Regions from separate parts of the Blautia sp. JLR.GB0024 genome, predicted to be linked through region 3. Evidence: riboswitches for the same ligand, from Rfam matches in the RefSeq annotation. Region 3 holds a riboswitch; each other region holds the start of a gene.
The links. Region 3 has a riboswitch for cobalamin ahead of V8Q34_RS16225 (energy-coupling factor ABC transporter permease). Riboswitches for the same ligand answer to the same signal wherever they lie in the genome.

Region 1: it holds a riboswitch for cobalamin, as region 3 does, so the genes downstream of both, V8Q34_RS04975 (DUF2284 domain-containing protein) here and V8Q34_RS16225 (energy-coupling factor ABC transporter permease) in region 3, are expected to answer to the same signal.
Region 2: it holds a riboswitch for cobalamin, as region 3 does, so the genes downstream of both, nikB (nickel ABC transporter permease) here and V8Q34_RS16225 (energy-coupling factor ABC transporter permease) in region 3, are expected to answer to the same signal.
Region 4: it holds a riboswitch for cobalamin, as region 3 does, so the genes downstream of both, V8Q34_RS05480 (DUF4430 domain-containing protein) here and V8Q34_RS16225 (energy-coupling factor ABC transporter permease) in region 3, are expected to answer to the same signal.

Annotation. Positions count from the first base shown of each region.
Region 1 is NZ_JBANBF010000002.1:170,925-176,265, reverse strand. Features, by position in the region: gene V8Q34_RS04985 (uroporphyrinogen decarboxylase family protein) at 1-583, opposite strand, end outside; gene V8Q34_RS04980 (LacI family DNA-binding transcriptional regulator) at 758-1,786, opposite strand; gene V8Q34_RS04975 (DUF2284 domain-containing protein) at 2,051-2,632, opposite strand; cobalamin riboswitch at 3,031-3,234, opposite strand; gene V8Q34_RS04970 (UDP-N-acetylglucosamine 1-carboxyvinyltransferase) at 3,334-4,626, opposite strand; gene V8Q34_RS04965 (shikimate kinase) at 4,878-5,341, opposite strand, start outside.
Region 2 is NZ_JBANBF010000004.1:443,249-448,589, reverse strand. Features, by position in the region: gene V8Q34_RS12955 (ABC transporter substrate-binding protein) at 1-1,581, opposite strand, end outside; gene nikC (nickel transporter permease) at 1,602-2,426, opposite strand; gene nikB (nickel ABC transporter permease) at 2,428-3,366, opposite strand; cobalamin riboswitch at 3,554-3,733, opposite strand; tRNA gene V8Q34_RS12940 (tRNA-Tyr) at 3,930-4,011, shown strand; tRNA gene V8Q34_RS12935 (tRNA-Leu) at 4,047-4,132, shown strand; gene V8Q34_RS12930 (AraC family transcriptional regulator) at 4,545-5,341, shown strand, end outside.
Region 3 is NZ_JBANBF010000007.1:12,511-17,851, forward strand. Features, by position in the region: partial or broken gene V8Q34_RS16210 (energy-coupling factor ABC transporter ATP-binding protein) at 1-120, opposite strand, end outside; gene cbiQ (cobalt ECF transporter T component CbiQ) at 117-893, opposite strand; gene V8Q34_RS16220 (energy-coupling factor ABC transporter substrate-binding protein) at 923-1,222, opposite strand; gene V8Q34_RS16225 (energy-coupling factor ABC transporter permease) at 1,224-1,970, opposite strand; cobalamin riboswitch at 2,169-2,349, opposite strand; gene hemA (glutamyl-tRNA reductase) at 2,583-3,812, shown strand; gene V8Q34_RS16235 (precorrin-2 dehydrogenase/sirohydrochlorin ferrochelatase family protein) at 3,802-4,278, shown strand; partial or broken gene hemC (hydroxymethylbilane synthase) at 4,275-5,138, shown strand; gene cobA (uroporphyrinogen-III C-methyltransferase) at 5,169-5,341, shown strand, end outside.
Region 4 is NZ_JBANBF010000002.1:299,395-304,735, reverse strand. Features, by position in the region: gene V8Q34_RS05490 (amidohydrolase) at 1-990, opposite strand, end outside; gene V8Q34_RS05485 (hypothetical protein) at 1,073-1,591, opposite strand; gene V8Q34_RS05480 (DUF4430 domain-containing protein) at 1,613-2,014, opposite strand; cobalamin riboswitch at 2,179-2,332, opposite strand; gene V8Q34_RS05475 (four-carbon acid sugar kinase family protein) at 2,499-3,929, opposite strand; gene V8Q34_RS05470 (Gfo/Idh/MocA family protein) at 4,027-5,220, opposite strand; gene V8Q34_RS05465 (sugar phosphate isomerase/epimerase family protein) at 5,261-5,341, opposite strand, start outside.

The DNA.
Region 1 (5,341 bases), on a different contig from region 3:
AAACAATTCCGTAATCTGTATTGTTATAGTAGTAGTCACACTGCCGTTTCAGTTCATCCAGCTGTTCATCTGTAATGACAGCAAAGTCATCCTTAAAATCCACCCGCGCACTGTCTGTGTCTTCATCAAACTCGATATTTCCTCTGGTAATGTTGTCAAAGAAAAATCCTCCTTTTGGCATCATACCGGATGGCGGTACGCTTAAATCCCCCTGGGGATACAGATATGTACGACCTGTCTCATCTACTGTGGTATTAAAATTCAAGGGAACATCAACTGCAAGACCGGACTGCAATACCCAGGGCTTACGGCCCGAATTGGAAAATCCGAACATATTCATGCCTGTGGATACTTCCACACAGTCAAGATGCAGTTTCTGACGAACATCCTCTTCCACTTCCCCCAATAACTGAAGAGGTTCGTTGATCTTTACTCTTTTTTCCTCCAGGCCCAGTGCCCTCCTTAACCGGTCAAGAGCATTTGCATTGATTCCGGTAATTGGTGTCGCCCCCATATCTACGACCACTTCTTCCGGCTCAATATGATTCAGTGTCTGATTCAGCCTTTCTCTGCTGGTTGCCATTTTTCTTCCTCCTCCAATGTAGTTCATCAAAGAATTTTACTATCTCGAGTTTCATAAAACCCTTTGAAATTTATTAGTAAAAGCATACGCTTAAAACTAATCTTTTCTTTCGTGTCCGTGCACGATAAAGGTTAAATTTTTTCTCTTTACCCTTGATCGGATAAAGAGAATTTTTCATAAGTTATATTTTGTTGCTATAAATATATGCGTCTTTATTGTAGATTCCTTTGGTTTTGTGCCATATAAAAGATAACGCCCTAAAATTTCAACTCCCAGAAATCCCTGCCTGAAGGGCTCCTGACAAATGGTGGCTGAGACAACACCGGATTTCAAATTTTCCCGCACAATATCCGTAAGGTCATACGTTACTATACGGAGCTTTCTTCCGCAGTCCGACTCACGGACGGCCTTTATACCACCCTCCACACCTGCTGATGCAAAACAGATCGTAGTCAGTTCAGGCTTCTCTTTCAGCAGCGCTTTCACCTGTTCATATGATTTCTGGTCATCGTCGTCATTCTCAATAACTGCTTCCACTGTTATATTACTGTAATCCCTTTTCAGAGTTTTCTTTATTCCCCTGAGACGCTGCTCCTGTGCCATGACCATACTGGAACCGATGATCAGGGCGACATGTTCCTCGAATCCATTGCTCATCATACCCAGCAGTTCACCTGCCACACATCCGCTGGTTATATAATCGCACCCCACATACGCAAGATGTTTTACACTGGATATGTCTGTATTTATAGTTACTACCGGTATATTTGCGTCTTCCAATTCCTGGATCTTATGTGCCACATTTTGGGAATTAACCGGAGTTATTACAAGACCAGATATTTTTTCTGCCAGAAGTCCATCTATTTCTTTTAGTAAAAGGTCTGCGTCAAACCCTTTAATCTTTCTGACAATATTCTGTATTCCAAAGTGCCCCATTTCCTCCAGTGCGTTGTTGACACCATTGATAACATCATTAAAAAAGGGATTGCCTTCCGAACAAAGGATTACTCCTATTGTCTTGGTATACTTTTTATTTGCCAGTGTTCTGGCTGCCATATCGGGCTTATACCCCAGCTCATCTGCTATTTTTATGATTCTTTCCGCTACCTGCGGATTTACACCCGGTCTGTGATTTAAGGCCCGGTCCACTGTCCCTCTTGATACATTCGCTGCTTCTGCGACTTCTCGGATTGTAACTTTCATGGTTTCTCCTACGCCGTGTCCGTGCACGTTTGATAATTGTATTATAATCTATACAATCGCTTTTGGCAATTGTCTATAATATGCGAAATTTGTCATTAAATTTTGTGAATATTTACCAACTTTTGAGATTGGTCTGTCTCGATCAGCAGATATGATACAAACCTTACAAAAAATGGTACTCCATTTACGAAGTACCATCTAAAATTCATGTAATTATGAGCCCGGACTGCTCCGTATCTAATCTTCTCTGTAATCCGTTATTCTTTATTTTTTATCAAAGAGATACATACTAAAAAACGAAACCACATCCCCATTCCACTGCATATCCATATTGCAGTGTTTCGCCATTTTCGCCGCATCTATACAGTACGCAGACAGACAGGAAAAGCGATTCTGCTCCTGCACGCATGGTTTTCCTTCCGGCATATTACATACGTCGCACAGGTTGCAGGGTCCGCACATGATGAACATACCGTCCTCATCCAGTCCTTTTCTCTTGAGTTCTTCTACTGTGCGCAGTGTCATCCGGGTGTGTATCTTCTTGATCTGTTTTGTCTCCGCATCATCAAAGATGTTGTTAACCGGGGTTCTGGACTGGAAAACTACCGCCTGGCGGTACCGCATGACTCTGTTCTGCATCTCCTCCGGGGTTCCGCAGTAGGGTGGACATCCATAGTTATTGCCATAATTTCCACAGTCGTTCTGTTCGCAGAACCTGCGGAACTCATGTTCAAATTCCAAATCTTCCGTGTTCATCACGGCGGCTTTTGCAAACCCCGCTTCCTCAGCTGCTGCAATCAAGTCTTGTTCCCGCATATTACCGATTCTCCCTTCTGATCCCTTCATTCCGGTTTTGCTCCAAAACAGCCAAACGATATAACCTGGCCTGTGGTCATTTTCCTAAGCCGTATTTCCGCACCGGGGCAGTGCTGTCTGCGTTCATTTCCCATTGAAGCAAAAAAGCTGCTGTCAGGCAGTAATCCCACAGCAGCCGTATACACTATTTTTTCCTGCAGGAGGCCCATAGGCCGATTCGTGTCAGACCAATCCATGATTATTGAGATTACCCAATAATCTATACATTTGGGGTGCGGAGGAAATGTATAGATACACGATCGTCCCCGGTGACCCCCTGCTTTTATGGATGCATAAATTCCTCACACAGGTTCCTGTTTCGTTCACGTTCCAGGCAGGCATTCCATATCAAATATCATAATGGATAGGAAACTTTCTTCGGAAGTTTCAACCTTTTACTTATCCAAGCAGGTTTCCTGACTCGCAGATCTCCGTTCAGCGCTCCTTCTCATATAATTTCTTATACAATGGCTCATTGCGCTTCGCTCCCTGCTCACAGTGACCGGATCGTCCAGGTTTTTCACCTGATTCCCTTTTCACCGGAATTTTTTAAGAGGGCAAAACTGAATCCCGGTGCACTCGGTAAGCTGATATGGAATTTATACACATGATTACCTTAGCACAGCATCCGATATCTGTCAATTATATTTTCCCGCATGAAAAAGGCTGGCTAAAAAAGCCAGCCTATGGATTCATCCTACACGAAGCTGAAATTTCTGTATATCCTTTTCACTGGAAACCTTCTCAATCTCTGCTCCCAGGCATCTTAATTTCTCTTCAAAACGCTCATATCCTCTCTGGATATAAACAATATCGTCCACAATGGTGATTCCCTCTGCCGCAAGCCCTGCAATGACAAGAGCCGCTCCCGCGCGCAAATCGGGCGCACTTACCCTGGCACCGGTCAGTTTGTGTACGCCGTCAATAATGGCTGTATTGCCCTCCACCTTGATGCTGGCTCCCATACGGGAGAGCTCGTCCGCGTATTTGAAACGGTTCTCGAAAATGGACTCCGTCACAATGCTTGTCCCCTCCGCCAGTGTCAGTGCCACAGTAAACTGGGGCTGCATGTCTGTGGGATAGCCCGGATAGGGCATGGTTTTTACATGGGTGCGTTTCAGGCGTTTGGAGGCTACTACGCGTACCGCGTCGTCAAATTCCTCCACCTCACATCCGATCTCCTCTAATTTGGCTGTGGTCGCCTCAAGATGCTTCGGAATCACGTTCTTCACCATGACATCCCCCATGGTAGCTGCCGCCGCGCACATGAAAGTACCCGCCTCGATCTGATCCGGAATGATGGAATAACTGGTTCCGTGAAGCTTCTCCACGCCTTTGATACGGATAACATCCGTACCGGCGCCTTTGATGTTGGCTCCCATACTGTTCAGGAAGTTGGCTACATCCACCACATGAGGCTCTCTGGCCGCATTCTCGATGGTGGTATTGCCCTCTGCCATGGCGGCTGCCATCATGATATTGATGGTCGCACCTACAGACACCATGTCCAGGAAGATATGCTTTCCTGTCAGCCTCTCCGCTTTGGCGACAACTGCGCCGTGCAGAATATCAACGGACGCACCAAGAGCCCGGAAACCTTTCAGATGCTGGTCAATGGGCCTGCTTCCGATGTTGCAGCCTCCGGGAAGAGGAACTTCCGCTGTCTTGTATTTTCCAAGCAATGCGCCCAGAAGATAGTAGGACGCTCTGATTTTCTTGATATATTCGTATTCCACGCTGATGTTGGCTATGGTGGAACCTGTGATCTTCACCTCTGTGGGACTGATTCTCTCAACAGATGCGCCGATTTCCCTGATTGCCTCTAATAAAACATTGATGTCACGTACGTCCGGTAAGTTCTCGATGTAAACCATTTCATCCGTCATGATTGCCGCCGCAAGGATGGCCAGTGCCGCATTCTTCGCGCCGCCGATCTCCACTTCGCCGACTAACGGGTTACCGCCTTTGATAACATATTGTTCCATATTCACACCTCTATATTTTATTTATGCTCCCCGCCGGTATACTCGGTACCAGAAAACATAATCTCGTCTACAAATTTACTTTTCTTTTTCATCTGATCGGATAAAAGACAGACTTTCCGGCAGGTTCATGATTTGTCTTCCTGCTAAGATAGTCTACGACTTAAATATTATATTATAACAGATAAAGCAATTTGTAAACAAAAATTAATATTTTCATTTTTTATTCATAAACCGACATTTTTTATTCTCTGTCACTGTTTCAGTCTTTCTACAATTTTCTGTAAAGTTTCCTCCACATCCAGATTTTTCTCATCAACTGTGATATCCGCATACTTTTCGTACAGCGGTATGCGCTCATCGTAGAGTCCTCTCAGGTCCTGACCCTCCTTCAGGACAACACCGCGTCCCTTCAAATTACTGAGGCGTTTGTCCAGGGTATCGTAATCCAGTTTCAGATAGACGATCTGTCCTGTCTCTGATAGATGTTCCATGGCCCGGCTGCAGTACACCACGCTCCCCCCTGTGGCGATAACAGCCTTTTTGGCATCTTTGGCAACCTGTACATTGGCATCTTCCTCTGCTCTGAGGAATCCTTCCAGCCCGTCCTGGGCAATGATCTCACTTAACAGCCGGTTCTCCCTCTCCTGGATCACCAGGTCTGCATCTATGAACTGGTATCCCAGTACCTTTGCCAGAATGACTCCAACCGTACTTT
Region 2 (5,341 bases), on a different contig from region 3:
ATCCATGGGATACATCTTCACCCCTGTCACACTTTTTGATGAAAACAGATAGGTGGTTTCATAGCCGAAGAACACCGTTGCCGCGTCATCCATGATGAGCTGCTGTATCTGCATGATCAGATTCTTTCTTGTATCCTCATTAAATTCTGTGACAAGCTGGTCCAGAAGCTCATCCACCTGCGGATTGCTGTATCCCATCTGGTTGGAGGATGAGGTGCTGTACCAGTTCTCACGGAGATATTTTTCCGGGTCACCGGTGTTTGCCACCAGGACATTCCAGATGAGCATGTCAAATTCTCCGGAATCTCTCATGTCAAGCAGAGTCTCATAGCTGACTGTATTCAATTTTACATTGATTCCGATATCCTTCAGGCTCGCCTGTGCTGCCTGCGCGTAGACATTGAGCTCCTCGCGGCTTGTATATATGACAAAATTCAGCTCCAGTTTTTCTCCGGAAGGTGTCTCCACAAATCCATCCTCGTCTGTATCCTTGTAACCTGCTTCCTCCAGAAGCGCTTTCGCGCCGTCCGGGTCATATGCGTTTTCATCCTTCAGCTCATCGAAGCCAAAATCAAGTGTGGGGGGAACCGGAGCTTTTCCCGCTGTGGCTCCGCCTTCCAGCAGGGTATCACAGTAAGTTTCCTTATCCAGCCCTCTGATGACCGCCTGGCGCAGTGCTTTATCACCAAGCACGCCATTCTGGTTCATAAAGGCATAGGTGGACCGCAGGGACTCTAACTGCTGTATATTATATTCCCCGCTGTCCTCAAAATCTGCCAGATTCTCCGTCTTCAGATTGTACGCGATCTGCACTTCATCTGTCTGCAGGGCCATGGAACGCGTTGTCTGGTCATCTATGCACTTAAGCGTCACCTTGTCAAGAGGCACTTCCCCATCCCAGTAATATTCGTTGCGGACTACAACGCAGGAATCTGTGGGGCTGAAAGATTCCACTGCGTAAGGTCCGGTACAGATGGGACCTTCCATGGCAAAGGCGTCCGTATCCGCCTGGGTATCCACAATGAGGAACAGCGGGTCTGCCAGACTTCCCGGCAGGATGGCCACCGGCTCTTTTGTCTTGATAAGCAGGTTCTGTCCGTCCACCTCCATGGATGCAGGCTCAAAGAAGGAGACTGCCCTGTCGCTGAGCTCAAAGGTACGTTCCAAGGATGCTTTCACAAGCTCTGGTGTCATGTCATCCCCATTAGAGAACTTGACTCCCTCACGAATCTTAAACGTCCAGGTGAGCTGGTCCTCGCTGATCTCCCAACTCTCTGCCAGGCAGGGCACGATCTCGCCGTTTTCATCAAAACGCACCAGCGTCTCCCCGACTCCGTATCTGGACACCACCCAGCTGAAATACTGCTCTGTAGGCTCCAGAGTATCCGCAAAGCTTGTAACGCCTATGGTGATCTCACCGCCGTCTCCGCCTGTTTTATCTAAGGCGGAGTTCTCCCCGGAAGCTGCCGTATCCTCTGTATCCGCCTTTTCCCCGGCGCTGTTTCCGCAGCCTGCCAGCAATCCCGCTGCAAGACTTCCCGCCAGCAGGGCACACATGATTTTTCTGTAAAATTGATCCATATCTCTTTTCTCCTTCTGTTTTACTCTTGTTTTGGGTCCAGGATATCCCGGATACTGTCGCCCAGCATATTGAAGACGACCACAACGACTACAATGGCAATGCCGGGATAGATCATCAGCCAGGGGGCTTTGGATATGTAGGTTCTGCCCTCATTGAGCATCAGCCCCCATTCCGGGGTGGGCGCCTGCGCCCCGAATCCCAAAAAGGACAGGGATGCCAACTCCAGCATCATGGTCCCAATATCTGTGGCTGCTGTCACCACCATGGTTGTGATCATGTTGGGGATCACATATTTCATAATTATGCTGCCCCTTTTCGTTCCTGTTACAACAGCCGCATCAATATACAGGTTCTGTTTGATCTTCAGGACCATACTGCGGGCAAGTCTGGCATATTTTGTCCAGCTCACAGCCGAGATGGCAATAACGGCATTTACCATATTTGGCCCCAGAAGACCTGCTATGGCGATTGCCAGCACCAGACCGGGAAAGGAGATCATCATATCCGCAATCCGCATGATCACAGCGTCCACAGCTCCGCCAAAATATCCCGCCAGAATTCCAAGAGCAGTCCCCACCACAAAGATGACCGCCACCAGACACAGCGTCATGGTCAGGGATGACCTGGTTCCGTATATAACTCTGGAGAGCACGTCCCTCCCCAGCTTGTCAGTTCCCCAGACATAAGTGCTCCCCGGCTCCTTTAGAGAATCACTCATCACAGCATCATAGGGGTCCCGCGGAGCGATCCAGGGTGCAAAGACAGCTATTGCCGCAATTGCCAGGGCCAGAAGAAGAAAGACGGTAAACTGTTTGTTGTTCTTCAAAAATCTTAATACCTTCAAATCACCGCTCCTCCTTTAATCTGGGATCCAGACGGGTATAGGAAAGGTCAACCAGCAGATTGATTCCCATGTAGAGCAGTGCGATCCACAGCACATAGCCCTGTACCAGGGGATAATCCCTGCAGGAAATGGCTTTTACCGCCATACTGCCCATGCCCGGCCAGTTGTAAATGATCTCCACCACTGCGGTTCCTCCCAGAAGACTTCCCAGGGAAAGACCCAGCAGGGTCACCAGCGGCAGCATGGCATTTGGCAGCACATGCTTCCACAGAATTGTTCGCTCCCTGATTCCCCGCATGCGGGCACCCGTCACATAATCCTGGTTCAGTTCCTCCAGAACAGCTATCCTCACCTGTCTTGTGTATTTTGCGGACATGGCAATAGCCAAAGTCACGGCGGGAAGGATCAGGGATTTGAAATCCGTGCTTCCCCCGGAAACGGTTACCCACCGCAGCGTCACACCGAATATACTCAGAAGGATCAGTCCGATCCAGAAATTCGGAACCGATACTCCAAGGAAGGTCAGCGCCCGCACCAGATAGTCCACCCATTTATTCCGGTAGACTGCTGATAAGATTCCCAGCGGAACGGATATCAGCACCATGATGACCAGAGAAGCCAGCGCCAGTTCCAGTGTGGGCCAGAAACAGGATACCAGTTTGTCCACCACGGGAACCTTCATAGAATAAGAAGTTCCCATATCTCCGGTCATCACTCCCTTCAGCCAGGTTCCGTACTGCACCAGAAACGGTTTGTCGAGTCCCAGTTCAGCCCTTGTCTTTTCCAGAAGTTCTGGCGTGGGCACATTGCCGCACTCTGTTAACATGATCTCCGCCGGATCCCCCGGCGACAGATAGGTGAGTCCAAATGTAAAAAAACTGATTCCCATCAGTACGATCACAATCTGGACCAGCCTTCTGCCTGTGTTTTTCTTGTTCAACCTTTTCACCTCCATTGTTATTAACAGCTCTGAGATATCTGCGGTCCGCATCGCTGCCGGATGCAGTCGCGTTCCTTCTGCGCATCAAAAAAGGACAGCCCGATACACAGACTGTCCCTAACTCTCAAAATTTACCTAAAAATGCAGAATCCTGCCCTTATTTCAAGAGTTCCCATCAGCCGTGCGAAACATCTTAAAGATATAAGCAGTTCTCCTGACTTCAGTTCAGCGCACCCGGATACCTTCCCGGACTTCTGTCCAGTGGCATAACATCTGAGCGCTCCCTGTCACAGTGGCGGGACCGTACCGGACTTGCACCGGTTTCTCTTTTCATGCTGCAATAGCAACTTATATCCTGTATGATCAATCTCTAAGTCTTTATTATACTTGAATATTTATGGATTGCAACTCTTTATACATCACAATTTGTTATAGATAAAAATTTCCCATCCATTATCTATCCGCTTCATTTCAAATAAATACCGAAAAAGCCCTTGCAATCTGGAAAAAATCTGTTATAATAATATCTTGTCAGAGAGAACTGACATATCTAAATAAAACATGGACGGTTTCCCGAGTGGCCAAAGGGGACAGACTGTAAATCTGCTGCAAATTGCTTCGGTGGTTCGAATCCACCACCGTCCATTTTATCGGATAGGTTCGCCTATCCGATATCTTTTGCCGCAGTGGCGGAACTGGCAGACGCCCGGGACTTAAAATCCCGTGGGTAGTGATACCCGTACCGGTTCGATTCCGGTCTGCGGCAGTAATCAGGAAAGGCTTAAACAAGTAATTGTTTGAGTCTTTTTTGTGTTGTATAACTGCCGCAACAGTGACTACAGAGAAGTTACCTATAGTTGCGTACTATATCAAAGCCATTACTGTATGAATTTCATATCCACACCATTTGCATAGAGCAGTGTGGCACAACTATAGTGTAGATCGTGGATTCTGATACGCTTTAGCCCCGTTTCCTTTGTGCCTGTGTCCGTCTCCCGGATACCGCACCAGCAGAACATGGCTCAGGTAAGCGTAGTTCGTTAAATATTAATAATATATATGTTCCAGATATTTTTTCTATGGTATGATATAAATATAGAATTATACAATACTCGGCTTAAAATGTTGCGACAGCAATTTATATATTGAGTATACTTTGTTTGAAGGGAGGGAGATTTTTGGATTTATTAACCCGTATGGATTTGGCACTCGCGTATGTGGAGAATAACCTGACAGGTGAGATCGATCAAGAAGTGCTGGCACGAATTGCCTGTTGTTCAATTTATAACTTCTCTCGGATGTTTTCATTTATTACCGATATTTCGCTAACGGAATACATTCGCAGAAGGAGGCTGACGATGGCAGCAATGGAACTGCAGCAAGGTGGCAATATCAAAGTGATTGATCTCGCTTTAAAGTATGGTTACGATTCGCCGGTTTCATTTTCACGTGCGTTTCGAACACTCCACGGGGTTACACCGACGGAAGCGCGCGCTGGTGGTGTAACACTTAAAGCATACCCAAGAATTTCTTTCCAAATTTCAGTCAAAGGAGAGAAAAGAATGGATTATCGCATTGAAAACAAAGAGGCATTTCAGGTTTTTGGCTACGAGGGTATTTTTAATACAGATGGAATAGGTGTGAATGCAGATATTCTGCATGATAACGCTGTACACCCAAACAATCCTCATGAGCTTTGGAATCAAAATTACGTGAACGGTGCATATGAAAAACTTGCGGCAGATGCCGGTGATTTACCTCTGTTTGTCAGCCCCGGCTTATGCAAGGTACATGGGGTATGTGATTATAAACAAACGGAACCCGGGACATTCGCATATATGCAGTGTGCATTCAAAAATAAAAACAGCAAGGTTGACGGATATACAGTTGCGAATATACCTGCGAGCACATGGGTAATATTTCCGTCTGAAAAGTTTAAATGGGATAATGTTGTCGAAGTTATAAATAACTTGCA
Region 3 (5,341 bases):
CATAAACGCAACTTTTTGTCCGCGTTTGATTTCCAGACTGAGACCGTTTAACGAATGGGAATTTTCATCGTCATAAGAAAAATATAAATTCTCTGCTTTCAGTATAATGTCATTGTTCATGTGAAGAACCTCCTCCAGATCATGATGGAAAATAAAAAGATTTCAAATAAAACAATCCACACAATCACTTTTTTCTTAGGAGGATAGGTTTCATTCAAAACATGGATGGTGCCGTCATAGCAGCGTGCTTCCATGGCACTGTAGAGGGCATTGGAGCGCTTTACTGCCCGAATCATCAAAACAGAGCCAAGGGAGCCGAAGGACTTTAAGCTTGTCCTGTAATCCCTGTTTCCAAGGCGGCTGTTCTGTGATGTGGAAATATAATACGCAGTGTCCAGCAGCACGAAGATGAACCGGTAGATGAGCAGCATAAGCTCGATCATCAGTTTGGGACAGTGGAGCTTTCCCAGTACATTTAAGATGTCCGGCATAGGTGTTGTCATGGACAGAAAATACAGGCAGGAGACTGCGGAAAGTGCCGTCAGGATCAACTGCAGAGCGTAGAGCAGGGCATCCAGACTTCCTGTGAGATATAAGCTCCCGATTGGGATGGCAAACAGGTCCAGCGGTTCGTGCTTTACATTCAGAACAATGGCAATGGTGCTCAGAATCAAGAAAGCCAGCGGCACAGTCATAAAGTGCAGATAGCGGGAAAAAGGGATTCCCCCCTTATAAACGGTGAGAATCCCTGTAACTGCTAAAACAATGCATGCGACCACGATGGAACGACTCATTACACAAAAAAGAAGTGTAATCATCGCAAACGCAAACTTTTCACCGGCATTTTCATATCTAAGCTTGGAAGTATAGCAAAGCTTATCAATGGTTATCATAAGTTACTCCTTTCGCCGGATGAAAAGTATCATTCGCCTTTTCCCAGCTTCTTTCTTTCTACAAAACGTCCCATAAAGAAGGCCAGAATGCCCACTCCGATGGAAGACTGTACGCAGAACAGAAGACTTTCCACTTCGCCCGGAAGCTCGCGGCCAAGCATTTTTTCAAGGAGCGGTTCCGCGATGGGCTGGAATCCGGAATCCACTTCCTCAACTATTTGGCTGCCGGCATCATCAGAGCCGCCGAAATCCGCATCCTTTAATGCAAAAAGCGGAACAAACGCAATTAAGAGAATCACAACTATTAATCCAATCACTGTTTTTTTCATATTACTTTGCCCCCTTTAAAAACCCGATGGTACGAAGTTCCGGTTTCGCATAGGTTTCAAGACCCATGATAATGAGAACTGTGATGACGCCTTCGATAATTGCCAGAGATAACTGTGTGGGTGCAAACATCAGCAGGAATTTTCCCATGGCTCCCATGATCGTGGTATCTGCATGATGAGCCAGAGCCAGCTGAACAGCAGTAACGCAGTATGTAAATAAATCGCCCAGGGTTGCTGCAAGGAAAATGGAAATATGCTTGTTTACCTTGCATTTTTTACATACGAAGAAAATTCCGTAGGATACAAAAGGTCCTGCAATCGCCATGGAAAAAGTATTGGCGCCCAGTGTGGTGAGTCCGCCGTGTGCCAGCAGGATCGCCTGGAAGAGCAGTACGATGATACCCAGAATGGAAACTGCGCTGGGACCGAAAAGGATAGCACCCAGTCCGGTTCCTGTCATATGGGAACAGCTTCCTGTTACAGACGGGATTTTCAGGGATGAAATAACGAACACGAATGCTCCTGACATTGCCAGCAGAGTGATCAGGTTTCTGTGTTCATTCAGGGTTTTCTTGATGGACATGAATCCTGCGATCAGGAATGGTACGCAGATGACACCCCATGCGATGCAGAACCCTCCGGGAAGATAACCTTCCATGATGTGCATGGCGCTGACGTTGGGCACGATACCAAAGGTCAGTGCGAACATGCTTGCCAGTACAATGATTTTTTTCTGTTTCTTACTCATTTTGTCTTTTCCTCCTTCTGATCGAGTAATAAAGCCTTACCCTTTAACCGGCAAAAGGCCAAAAAGGGTATAAAAAAACCTGGCGGCAGAAATACCGACAGGCCATCAGAAGAACAAACGCGGGGCAGGTGACTTTATACAAAGAATAAATGCCGTATCCGCCTGTTCTTACACAAGGCCATCGTTCGTAACCATTGTGTAAATCGTTTGTGACAGGCAGGTCTTCTGACTCGGGCCTCATCGCTGCATTTTGCCTTCCCAGTTTCCCAGTGACATTATAAAATGCAGCTCTTCCCTCACAGCGGCGTGACCGTGTGAGCTTTTAACTCAACTTTCCTATTCTTCCGCAAAAGCGGACACCTGTGCACACTCAATTCTGTGATTATTGTATCTCCCCGGAAGTTTTTTGTCAATTGAATTCGACAAGAAAAATCAGAAAACTATTATGGCACCAGATCTTCCTGCCGGGTATACGGGGAACAAGATGTTGCACCCGTTTTCATTCTGTGCTAATATGAAAAAACAGCAGGTGCCGTATAAGATTTGGAACAGTCATATTTTATGACCGCGGCATCTAAAAAACGGAAACGAAAGATATGGAGTGTAGGAACTATGAGTATTTCCATGATTGGAATTGATCACAGCAGAGCATCCGTAGATGTCCGGGCCAGATTTTCTTTCACCAAAAAAAATGCGGTGAGCGCTATGGAGCGTCTGAAAGAAGACAGGGACATCTTAGGGTGTATTATTTTGTCGACCTGCAACCGGATGGAGATCTGGGCCAGTGTGCAGGAAGACTGGGAGGGGTCCCTTCTTAGCTTTTTATGCAGAGAAAAAGAAGTTCCCGAGGAGGAATACCGGGAGTATTTTATCACAAGGGAAGGAAGGGAGGCTGTGGAGCATCTGTTTTATCTGACCAGCGGCCTGAAATCCCAGATTCTGGCGGAGGACCAGATCATTACCCAGGTGAAGGACGCACTGACTCTTTCCAGGGATGCCTACTGTACGGACGGTGTGCTGGAGGTGCTTTTTCGGATGGCAGTGACGGCGGCGAAGAAGGTTAAGACAGAAGTGGTATTTTCAAGGGCCAATACCTCTGTCATCCATCAGGCCATTGACAGGCTGGAAAACCAGGGATTTTCCATTCAGGGAAAAACCTGCATGGTCATCGGCAACGGGGAGATGGGAAAGGTGACAGCACTGGCTCTGAAAGAAGCAGGCGCTGATGTGACCGTGACCGTCCGTCAGTACCGGAGCGGCATTGTGACCATTCCCCAGGGGTGTGAGCGTATCAACTACGGCGACAGAATGGAACTGCTGCCAAAATGTGATCTGGTGGTATCCGCCACAGCCAGCCCGAACTGCACCATAACAAAAGAGCTTTTTGAAAACGCAGAGGTTCCCCATCATGTGATACTGATCGACCTGGCTGTGCCAAGAGATATTGACCCGGAGGTGGGAGAGCTGCAGAATGTGACGCTTTATGACATTGACAGCTTCAAGATCGATGCTGCCTCCCCAAGACTCCGGGCCAGCATGCAGAAGGCGGGGGCCATTTTGGATGAGCAGATGTCGGAATTTTATAATTGGTTTTCAGGGCGCGATGTATTTCCGAGAATCCAGGATATCAAGACAGAGGCAGTGGAGGATCTGAACGCGCGGATTCTGAAAATCTTAAAAAAGACGCCCATGGAGGACAGTGACAGGGAAAAACTCCTGAAAGCCATTGACACGGCAGCCGGAAAAGTGGTGAACAAAATGATCTTCGGCCTGCGGGATTCCCTGGAACAGGACGCGTTTATGGAGTGCGTGGCCGGATTGGAGAAGGTTTATGAAGACTGAGAAAAAACTGTTTCCCCTGTATACAGACCTGACACAGAAAAAAGCCGTGGTCATCGGCGGAGGAAAGATCGCTGCCAGAAGGATCAAAAGCCTTCTGGGATTTGTGGGGGAGCTGGTGGTGATCGCTCCTTTTGTACAGCCGGAGATCCGGGAGCTTGCAGAGAAGGGGGAGCTTATCTGGAAACAGAAAGAATACCGGCGGGAAGATCTGTACGACGCGGATTTGGCTCTGGCAGCCACAGATGACAGCAGAGTAAATGATGATATTTACAGTGCCTGCAAGTGTCTGGGCATACTGGTGAATACAGCCAGTGACCAGAACAAGTGTGATTTTCATTTCCCGGGACTTATCTGCCATGATGGCGTGGTCATTGGATTTAACGCGGCGGGAAAAGATCATAAAAAGACAAGACAGATGCGGGAAAAAGTGGAAGAATTTTTGAAAACGCCGGGAGGTAGAGCATGAACAGCAGGACAGTGGTAATCGGCAGCCGGGAGAGCCGGCTTGCTGTGATACAGAGCGAAATGGTGAAGGACTACATAGAGAAGAACAATGAGGGACTGAAGGCGGAGCTTCTCACCATGAAGACAACAGGGGATATCATTCTGGACCGAACCCTTGACAAAGTGGGGGGAAAGGGACTGTTTGTAAAAGAACTGGACCGGGCGCTTCTGGACGGAAGAAGTGAACTTTCCGTGCACAGCCTGAAGGATATGCCCATGGAGGTTCCGGATGAACTGCCTCTTCTGGCCTTTTCAAAAAGAGAGGACCCCAGAGATGCGCTGGTGCTCCCGGAGGGAGTGACCGAGCTTGACAGGACAAAGCCCATCGGCTGTTCCAGTCTCAGGCGTACCCTGCAGCTTCGGGAATTATTCCCGGATATGGAGTGCAGGAGTGTCAGAGGAAATGTGCAGACGCGGCTTCGGAAACTGGACAGCGGGGAATACAGCGCGCTGGTGCTGGCAGCGGCGGGCCTTAAAAGGCTGGGGCTTACCCACAGGATTTCCAGATATTTTGAGCCGGAGGAGATGCTTCCGGCAGCAGGACAGGGCATTTTGACCGTGCAGGGCAGAAAAGGGAAGGATTACTCTTATCTGGACGGCTACGGGGACGCGGACAGTACCTGTGCGGCTTTGGCAGAGCGCTCTTTTGTAAGGTTTTTGGACGGCGGATGTTCCTCGCCGGTGGCTGCCCACGCGGTGGTGGTCCGGGATGAAATCCTGCTTACCGGACTCTATTACGAGGAAGAGACAGGCGCTTATAAAAAGGGCAGTCTGAAAGGGAAAAGAGAGGAAGCAGAGGAGCTGGGCGTGCGTCTTGCACAGAAACTGAGAGAGGAGTGCAGAAGAGAGAATATGACAGCCAGTGAACAGGAAACAGACAATAGATACTGCAAAGGAAAGGTCTGGCTTGTGGGCGCCGGCCCGGGCGACATCGGACTTTTTACCCTGAAGGGCATGGAGACCTTGAAAAACGCACAGGTGGTAGTATATGACAGCCTGGTGGGGCAGGGGGTATTATCCCGGAT
Region 4 (5,341 bases), on a different contig from region 3:
AATGGCCTTCAGCCCTTCCTCCATGGGAAGCCCCTCCTTCACCGCCAGCCCGGCACACAGGGGCAGATATTGGATCAGCGCCACAGGGTGGTCTGTGGTCACTGCAATGAGCACCCCTGCCTCTGCCAGGATCTTATTGGTCTTGAAATTCATATTCTGCACTTCCAGTTTGGAGCGCGAGGTTAAATCCGTGCCCACGATCACCGGGAACCCGGATGCCTTTACCTCATCCACGATTAGATGTGCCTCTGTGCCGTGGTCTATGGTTATATCTATATTAAATTCCTTTGCAATGCGGATGGCGGTCAGTATGTCGTCCGCCCTGTGCGCATGGACCTTCATAGGGATCACACGCTGGAGCACAGGCATCCACGGTTCCTTCTCAAAGTCCTCCCTGTCAAGCCGGCCCCGTTCCTTGTCCTTCTGGTATTGCACTGCCTCCAAAAGTGTCCTGCGCAGAAGAGCTGCCTCCCCCATTCTGGTAGCCGGGCAATTTCCCTGCTCCCCGTAAGTAGTTTTTGGATTTTCCCCCAGTGCTGCTTTCATGGCTGCCGGGTTCAGTATCGCCATATTGTCCACACATCTGCCCTGGGTCTTCATAAACACAAACTGGCCGCCCACTACATTGGAGCTTCCCGGCCCGGTCATCACAGAGGTGATTCCTGCCTTGATCGCGTCATGAAATGCCGGGTCCATGGCATTAACAGCATCAATCGCCCGCAGTGCCGGCGTCACCGGGTTTGTCAGTTCATTGCAGTCATCCCCGATGGCACCCCATTTTTCCTCAGAGATTCCGATATGGGCATGTGCCTCGATCAGCCCCGGCAGCACCCAGGCACCATCCACATCCAGAACCTCTTCCCCCTTCTGCCTTTTATCCAGTGAGGACATGGTTCCCACCTCTGTGATCACCTTGCCCTCTGTTCTTATATATCCGCAGTCTACCGGTTTTCCGGTCATGGTAAATATTTTCCCATTAATTATCAGCATAAAATTCCCTCCTTTGCAGATACCTGACTTCTTTAGTATCCGCAGAGGAGGGCTTTCATATTCTTCTGCTGTTTCATTACTTTTATCTTATTTGCGGGCTTGAAGGCACATGCACCTGCTGTACATTTTCAAGCTTTTTCAAAATATAATACATCGGCTTATATAAGACCAGACAGACCACCACATTGCCGATGCAGTGCAGCACATCGAAATGCAGCCCTGAGATCCAATAGGCCAGACCACCGCCCACACCGCCTGATACAAAATACGGCAGCGCACACAGAAATCCAAAGGCCAGCCCATAGGCGCCGGCGATTATACTCCAGACCAACGGCGATTCACTCTTAACTACAAGTACGATCAATGCGAGAATGCTCCACACATACAGATAGTTGAACCACCAGATCCCGAACCCGTAGAAGACGCCTTCCAGCAGGGCAAACGCGTAGATAATAAAGAAAACCTTCTTTTTGTACACCTGTGTATACAGAATCACCAGCAATGTCACCACTTCAATATTGGGAAGAAAAGCCATACACACCTGTCCCAGAAACAAAATGGCTGTCAGCATTGCCATAATAACAAGAGACCTTGTTTTCATTGGTATTTCGCATCCTTTCAATCAATACCCCTCAGTCAGGGTCAGTTCAAAAGTATCCCCGTCCTCTATAGGCGTCTGGTCCGCTGATGTATTCACCTGTTCTCCGCCCTTTGTCAGGCACCACCACTGCTGTTTGGAATCGTCTGCTTTCTCACCGTCCACAGATGTCATGAAAAGCCCGTACTGGCCTTCCTCACCTTCCACCAGATTCTCAGCCTGGATCACCGCTCCAAGATATGCCTCGTCAGTCGCATAACTGAACTCCTTCTCACTGCCGTCTCCGTGTACTACTTTTACTGTGACGGTTTTGTCACCCTCCGCTCCTTTCGGCATGAAATTTTTGTAAACCAGGAGCAGGACTGCGCATACGACGACCAGCGCTATGGCTCCTATGATTACTTTTTTGCTGTTGTTCTTTTTCATGTTGTTCTCCTTTGCCTTTTGTAGAATCTGCTGCCGCACCCAGCACCCGCTGCCGGTATGAATAAAGTGCACTAAAAAAACAGACTCGCTTCTATATACGGGCCTGTCACGGAATCATTATGATGAATCTGTAATCAATCCGGAATGCACGGCTTTGTACGGAAGCTCCATTCCATCCGGCGGCAGGTATCCTGGCTTTGGAATACTATATTCCTTCACAGCGACCACATCGCTCAGGATTTTCACCTGATTCCCCTGTCGGCAGATTGTCATGTTCAACGGCCAAATATTCTCTGCACCGTTTATATTAGTTTTATCTTATCATACTGAGTGCTAATCGTCAAACTACTTTACTCAAACTTTGCACATAGATTGTAAAAGTTCAGCCTTCCGCTGTCCCGTGAAGTGCTGCCTTGCAATTACAAGGCAATCCCGAGACAGCCACGCGCCAGGCTGCGGTCTTTGCAGTCTGTGTATATGATTTCTATTTCTGTCCGTATTCCAAAATTTTCACTACCCGCAGCAAATCCCCATCCTCCCCTACATTCCCCGGAAAGATCACATAGGGAAGTCCCGGAAATCTGCTCTCCTCTCCGGTCACCCACACCGGTATCCCGGGAAGAATCTGTCCCGGTACAAAAGCTTTCCTTACATTCAGCGCTTTGGTTCCGATATTGCTGGATGTGATCCCCCCTTTTGCCACCAAATATTTCGGTCTCACGCTGAGAGATGCCACGATTTCGGTCACAGCATCCGCTATCCGTACAGACAGTCTGAGGTTCTCTTCTCTGTCTCCGGAGAGCGCATGGATCACTCTGCGGCTGGTATAGACCACCACACTTTTCCCTGAGGCCAGTATTCTGCTGCATTCTTCACTGATCCTTTGGCACTCACTTATAAGCATTACTTCATGGGCGGCTGTCTCAGCATGAAACTCCAGAAAGGACAGTTCCTTACACTTTTTCAGCTCATTCAACTGCCTGGTGGTCTTATCTACATGAGAACCTATCACTATCAGACCTCCGTACCCCTTTTTTTCAACATGCAGTTCCCGGGACGTCAGCATAGGTTTCTCCGTAATGCCTCCCAGTATCTGCACTGCGGAGGCGGCTGTCCGCAGCAAAAACCGTTTTTCTCTTTTCCATGCCGCCCAAAAAGCCACGGCAAACACCTTCAGATCACCGTAACAGGCTGCATTCACAACAACCCTGCCAAAATCCTGTACCCCCATAAGCTTTTCGGTTATTTCATCCACCTTCCCCTCTCTCAATTCATTCAGAGAGATGGAAAGTACAGACTCTTTTCTCACCCTGCCGCAGCTTTTTTCCTCCACCCATTCTTTCAGGTCAGAGCTGCGATAACCAAACGTAGCATCCCTGGCAAATTCGGTATCTCCTGCCGGAATCAATTTTCCTTCCCTGTTTTTCACATAGTGAATATCACGAATCGTAAATCGTCCGCCTTCTTCAAAAAAAGGACAGAGTATCTCCCCGTCCACCCTTAGTCCCTTCTGTTCTAATCCCTCTCTGAGCGCATCCGTCTCCGCGGGATAATGACCTCTCAGGGTTGAATCACCCCTGCTCACCAACAGAAAATCCCTGCCGGTCTCCTCAGACACCTCCATTACATTCGCTGCAATTTCCCTCTGTATCGTGACCGACCTTTCCTGCCCCATACTACGGGAATTTGTCAGAATATAAAATACCCTTTCATCCCCGGCAAATCCCTGTCGGATACTCTCTTTATCCCAATGTGTGTACACGTAAACCCCGTGTACGGTCTGAATCCCCGTGGGATCATCATCCAGGACCACAATCTTGACGCCGGCCTCCTCCACTGCTTCTCTGTATCCCTGCTCTTCTTCCCCAAGGAAATCACTGTCCGGAAATATATCTTTATCTTTTATATCAATCATGCATCTTCTCCCTTCTGCATTATCCCATATCCGCTGCCTGATTATGTTAAAAGAGGCGGGACTCTATTCGCTCCACGCCTCTTTCTCTTCTCTCATTCTAATAGGTATCCAGACACGCCTCAGCCGCTGTCCCGTAAATGAATCCCTGGGGAATCATTGCCGGCTGTTCCGGTTTTGTGGTCATGTGATACATTTTCTCCTCTTTACAGCTTATGCCGATCCCATCAATGATCTCAATGGCATGAAGCCCCAGCTCCGCACTGCAGCGGTGCGCCCTGTTATTCCGGATGGCCCATGCCATATCCGCCACACCGATTCCACGGAAACTATCTCTCCAGGTTCTCTCTTCTCCAGACATGTCAGCTGTCTCAGGGGTAAACTGCCCGTATCCATGAGTCAGAGGCATGGATGCTGTCTCCTCCCCTCTCTGTCCTCTGGCCAGGAGTACCGGGCCATAGAAGTAGTTGGGATCCTGGAGGATCAGTGTACCTTCCGTTCCGTAGATCTCCAGACGGGCTGTCTGCTCTCTGTGGCTGTCACTGATGGCAGTAAAAGTGCCATAGCAGCCATTATAAAAGTCCAGCGCTCCGGTTAAGGATGTAGGGAATTTCATATCAAAAGGCTTGTTGTATCCCGGATTTCTGGGATTGCGCTGCATATCCTGCTCATGGAAGGCCTTTGACAATCCGTTTACCCTGGCTACGGGCCCCAGCAGGTGGATCAGTGCATGGAGGTAATAGCATCCCATATCATAGGGCAGACTTCCCCCCGCCGTGAACACAAAGGGCAGGTTGGGATGGTTCTCATCCTGGGTCAGATTATAGCACCTTGCCACCATAGCCTGGGCGTTCACCGGCTCCCCGATCAATCCCTTGTCGATCAAGTTCCTGGCTGTCTGAAGACCGCCTCCCAGGAAAGTGTCCGGGGCCTGTCCGATGCGCAGCCCTTTGCTCTTTGCCAGGTCATAAAGCTCCTTTGCTGAGACAAAATCTGTGGACATCATTTTTTCGGAAAATACATGCTTTCCTGCCTCCAGCGCCTTTTTGGTAATCTCATAATGAGACAGGGGATAGGTCAGGTTCACTACGATCTCAATGTCCGGATCTTCCATGATTTCATCCACAGTCATCTGGCGGATGTGGAACTGCTCCGCACGTCTTTTGCTTCTCTCCTCCACCACATCGGCAATCCCAACCACCTCTGTGATGTGAAATGTTTCCGTCATATTTTTCAGATATGTATAACTGATCCCACCGGCGCCAATCACACCGACCTTTACTCTATCGACCATTGTCAGTCCCCCTTCTTTCTCTGTATGCGTCTGTCACTTATCATTCAAAGACAACGCCTTTATATTTCTTCAAAGCCCTGATTCCAAACTCCGCAGCTTTCATCATATCTTCTCTGTAAGC